DNA from 2 places in the Massilia sp. genome. Region 2 is predicted to be linked to the other one. Evidence: predicted binding sites of a transcription regulator. Region 2 holds the regulator's gene; the other holds the start of a gene.
The links. The regulator FNR, encoded in region 2, switches genes on or off when oxygen is low (the NO sensors DNR and NnrR bind a similar motif). The targets are predictions, from matches to a motif close to TTGATNNNNATCAA.
Positions count from the first base shown of each region.

Region 1: the regulator FNR is predicted to act here: its motif matches at 881-894, upstream of ACK4S9_RS01560 (universal stress protein).

Region 1 covers NZ_JBKBOV010000002.1:50,583-52,973, forward strand. The annotation lists gene ACK4S9_RS01555 (universal stress protein) at 1-306, shown strand, start outside; gene ACK4S9_RS01560 (universal stress protein) at 355-813, opposite strand; gene ACK4S9_RS01565 (6-phosphofructokinase) at 917-2,035, opposite strand; gene ACK4S9_RS01570 (hypothetical protein) at 2,163-2,391, shown strand, end outside.
Region 2 covers NZ_JBKBOV010000034.1:11,454-13,844, forward strand. The annotation lists gene ACK4S9_RS16890 (hypothetical protein) at 1-599, shown strand, start outside; gene fnr (fumarate/nitrate reduction transcriptional regulator Fnr) at 789-1,553, shown strand; gene ACK4S9_RS16900 (metallophosphoesterase) at 1,563-2,391, opposite strand, start outside.

The sequences.
Region 1 (2,391 bases), on a different contig from region 2:
GCGCGCGCCCGCCATGCGGCCCGGGCCCACGTCGACACCGTGCTGGCGATTGCCCGGCAGGGCGGCGTCAGCTGCGATGCCGAGACGCCCCTGGCGTCGGCGCCCGGACCCGACATCATCCGGGTGGCCGAAGAACATGATTGCGACCTCATCGTGATGGGAACGCATGGGCCGAACGACGCCAACCACCTGTTCGTCGGCAGCGTGGCGCAGTATGTGCTGGCCAATTCCCCCATTCCCGTGCTGCTGCTGCGCGACCCGCGCGAAGCCTCGCAGCCGGACTTCATCGAGGGCGTCGCGTCCTGAACGCCGAGCGCAAGGCCAAATCGCGTTCGTTCGCTGGCGCGGCCGTCCTCAGCCGGCGCCGGCGGCCGGCCGCAACACCATGACCGGAACCGGCGCGCCGGCCAGCACGGCCTGGGTCACGCTGCCGGCCAGCAGCCGGCTCAGGCCGCGCCGGCCGTGCGAACCCATGACGATCAGGTCGCATTGCTGCTCGCGCACGGTATCGGCGATCGCCTCGGCGGGGTCGAGCGCGCTGCAGGTGAGCGCCGTGCAGGCCACGCCGGCCCTGGCGCAGCGCGCGGCGATGGCGTCGACGTAGCGCTGGGCGTGTTCGAGCAGCACGTCCATCTGCAGGCCCGGATCGTAGGCCATGGCGCCTTCGAGCGATTGGAAGGTGGGTTCGGGAACGGCGACGGACAGCGCCACGATTTCGCTGCCCTCGCGGCCGTGGACGAACTCGATGGCGGCATCGACCGCCGCTTCGGAAACGGGCGACCCGTCGGTGGGGACCAGGATACGTCGGTACATGGCAAGCTCCTGATAGGGTTGGTGGAACGGTAGAGGTCCAGTCTGTCCTTGCAGATGCTAAAAATCTTTGACCTAGATCAAAATCGAACCGGTGTCATGACGCTCAGGGACGCACACGGTCGCCGAAGCAGATGCCGAGCTCGCGCGCCGTGCGCAGCATGTCGCCATCGAGCGGCACTCGCTTGCTGCGGCCCGCCACCTCGCCCAGAGGCACGGTGCCGATGTCCTGGCCGCCCAGCGCCACCATCACGCCGGATTCGCCGCGCGGCAGCGCGCGCACCGCGCAGGCGCCGAAGCGCGCGGCCACCACCCGGTCGACAGCGGACGGGCTGCCGCCGCGCAGCAGGTGGCCCAGCACCACGCTGCGGCATTCCTTGCCGGTGAGGCTCGCCAGTTGCGCCTCGACCCAGGCGCCGATGCCGCCCAGGCGCTCGGCGTGCCCGCCGCCCGCTGCCGCCAGCCGCGCGCGTTCGCCGCCGAGCGGCTGCGCGCCTTCGGCGGCCACGACGAGCGCATGGCGCCGGCCGGCCGCGTCGCGCCGTCCGATGGCCTCGGCCACCACGTCCAGGTCGAAGGGAATCTCGGGCAGCAGGATCGCGTGGGCGCCGCCGGCCATCCCGGCATGCAGGGCGATCCAGCCGGCGTAGCGCCCCATCACCTCGACCACCATCACGCGGTGCTGGCTGTCGGCGGTGGTGTGCAGGCGGTCGATGCATTCGGTGGCGAAGGCGGCCGCCGTGTCGAAGCCGAAGGTCTGGTTGGTAGCGTCCAGGTCGTTGTCGATGGTCTTGGGCACGCCGACCACGGGCAAGCCCTGGCGCTGCAGGCAGTCGGCGATCTCCATCGAACTGTCGCCGCCTACCATCACCAGGGCGTCGAAGCCGTGCTGCCGGCACAGGCCGACCAGCTCGGCGCTGCGGTCCTGTTCCACCAGGCCGGCCGCGCCCTGGACGGGGTAGCGCAGCGGGTTGCCGCGGTTGGTGCTGCCGAGGATGGTGCCGCCGAGGTGGGCGATGCCGTGCACGGCATCCGGAGAAAGGCGCATGACCGGTTCGCCCAGGCAGGTATCGGGCGCGAGCAGGCCGTTGAAGCCGTCGCGGATGCCCCAGCACTCCCAGCCCTGCCTGCTGGACGCCAGCACGACCGCGCGGATCACGGCGTTCAGGCCGGGGGCGTCGCCGCCTCCGGTGACGATGGCAATGCGCTGGATGCGGGTTCCCATGGGCGCCTCCTAGTGGTGCGGCCGACTATAACATGCGGGCGCGCCGGATTGGTCCCCCATAACAGCCCAGAGCGCTGCCATGGCTAAGCTGAGGGGTGCCGGACCCACCCTCACAGGCGAGAACAGCATGGCAAACATCTACGTCGATCCCAGCGCCGCCGGCCCCGGCGACGGCTCCCTGTCGAATCCCTTCAGCGCCTGGACCAGCGTCACCTGGTTACCGGGCAATACCTACCTGCAAAAGCGCGGCACCACTTACGCCGGCGTGTTCAGGCCGGCGGCCAGCGGCACCCGCGAGCAAGGCATCTTCGTCGCCGCCTACGCCAGGCCGGACGGCTCGGACGACCCGTCCCTGC
Region 2 (2,391 bases):
CCTGGGAACTGGCCTCGCAGTACGGCGAGCAGGATGCCCGCCTGCTGCTCGACTGGCTGGTAAACGAGCCGGAACGGCACGAGGAGTTCCTGACCCAGATCGTGGCCACCCTCGGCCACATCGGCAGCGAGATCGCGGTCCAGCCCATGATCGACTTCGTGCAAAGCCCGCGCGCCGGCCGCGCCGTGTTCAACGCCAAGAACACGGCCCTGCTGCGCCTGGGCGACCTGGCCAACCAGTCCGGCAGCCGCGCCGCGCTCGACTTCCTGGCGCGGGTCGCAAGCGACATGGACCTGGCGCGCACGCTGGCGGCGCCCCAGGCCAGCGCCGAGACGCAGGCGGCCAAGGCGATGCAGGACGTGGTGGCGCCGACCCTCGAGACCCTGGCCGCCGAGATGGCGGTATCGGCCACCTTCGGGCTGGCGCTGGCCGGCACGGCGCAGTCGCAGCAGGCCGTGGAAGCGCTCAAGGGGAACGCCGACGCCTTCGCGACCGTGAACCAGGCGGCGCAGGAAGCAGCCGAGATCGCCGCGACCGTGCGCGCCAAGGGCCGCCAGGAGTATTACAGGATGAAGGCGCAGCACCGGCATCACCTGTAATCGGGACTTGTAGGGTGGACGGCTCGCCGTCCGCGCGTTCAAACCGTCTTTGATTCGATGGAACGTCTATTCGACTGACAGCCGGACGCGCGGTCGGCAGAGCCGACCACCCTACTGTATTCTGGAAATGAAAGCCACGAACGCGGCCTTTGTCTATAATGGTCGCGTCCGCATTTTCCTGTCCTCGTCATGAACCAACCCATCTCGCTTCCGGGCGAAGCGCCGGTCAGCATCCAGGCCCTCAAGACCAGTTGCAGCGCCTGCAGCATGCACCAACTGTGCCTGCCGATGGGCCTCGAGGACGCCGACATCAACCGCCTCGACCAGATCATCGGCCGGCGCCGCCGCCTGGCGCGCGACGAGCGCCTGTACGCCATGGGCGAGCCCTTCCGCAACCTGTACGCGGTGCGCTTCGGCCATTTCAAGACCTACCAGGTGAACGCGGCCGGCGAAGCCCAGATCACGGGCTTCCAGATGGCCGGCGAACTGCTGGGCATGGACGCGATCAGCGGCACCCACCACTGCGACGCCGTGGCCCTCGAGGACAGCGAGGTGTGCGAGATCCCGTTCGCGCGCCTGGAAGAGCTGTTCGGCCACGTGCCGGCCCTGCTGCGCCACTTCCACCGCATCATGAGCCAGGAAATCACGCGCGAACAGAACGTCATGCTGCTGCTCGGCAATATGCGGGCCGAGCAGCGCTTCGCCGTCTTCCTGGTCAACCTGTCGGCACGCTACGCGGCGCGCGGCTATTCGCCGAACAGCTTCCAGCTGCGCATGTCGCGCGAGGACATCGGCAACTACCTCGGGCTCACCATCGAAAGCATCAGCCGGCTGCTGTCGCGCTTCAAGAAGCAGGGCTGGCTGCAGGTGGACAAGCGCGAAGTCACCCTGCTCGACCCGGCCCGGCTCAAGGCGCTGGCCGCCGGCACCGAGGTCTGCAGCCCGATGGGCTAGCAGACCGGATCAGAGCTCGATCACCAGGTCCGGGCGGAAGGCTTCCTGCTCGCCCTTGCTGAGGTAGCCGAGCGGGTTGGCCACCACCCGGCAGGACCAGGGCCGGCCGGCCTCGACGCCGCTGACCACGTAGTCGTTGGCGCAGTGCAGGTGGCCATGGATCCAGACCTCGGCCTGCGGGAACAAGGCGTCGAGCGCATTGCAGAAGCCCGCGGTGCCGGGCGTGAGGCCATAGCGCGGATCGGCGCTTCGCAGGCTGGGGGCGAAGTGGGTCACCACCACCGTGGTGCCGTCGAAAGGCGCCGCCAGCGCGCCGCGCAGCCAGGCCTGGCACTCCAGCGCCATCTCGCGGATGCCCTCGGCCAGCACCTTCTCGCCGTTCTTCAAGGTGGTGTTCTTCGACAGATACCAGTTGGCGGCGCGGAAGGCCTTTTCGCGCTTTTGCAGCTGCTTCGTCAGGTCCTGCTCCTGCAGCGCCAGCGCGTCGAAGTCGCTCCACAGGGTGGTGCCGATGAAGCGGATGTTCCCGATGACGAGCGTTTCGCGATCCAGCCATTCGATGCCGAGGCGCGCGCAGCTGGCGCGCAGGCGCGCATGGGCCTCGTGGTAGTCGAGGCCGTCGAATTCGTGGTTGCCGGGGATGTACAGGACCCGTGCCTTGGCCGCGCCGGGGCGCAGGGGCGAAAAGCGTTCGAGACCGAAATCAGCGTCGGTCAGGCGCGAGCCGGATTGGTAGGAGCCGATGTCGCCCGCCAGGACGACGACGTCGGTGTCGGCGCGGATCTGCGGATGGAAACCGGCGTAGCGTTCGAGGTGCAGGTCGGAGAAAAGCTGGATG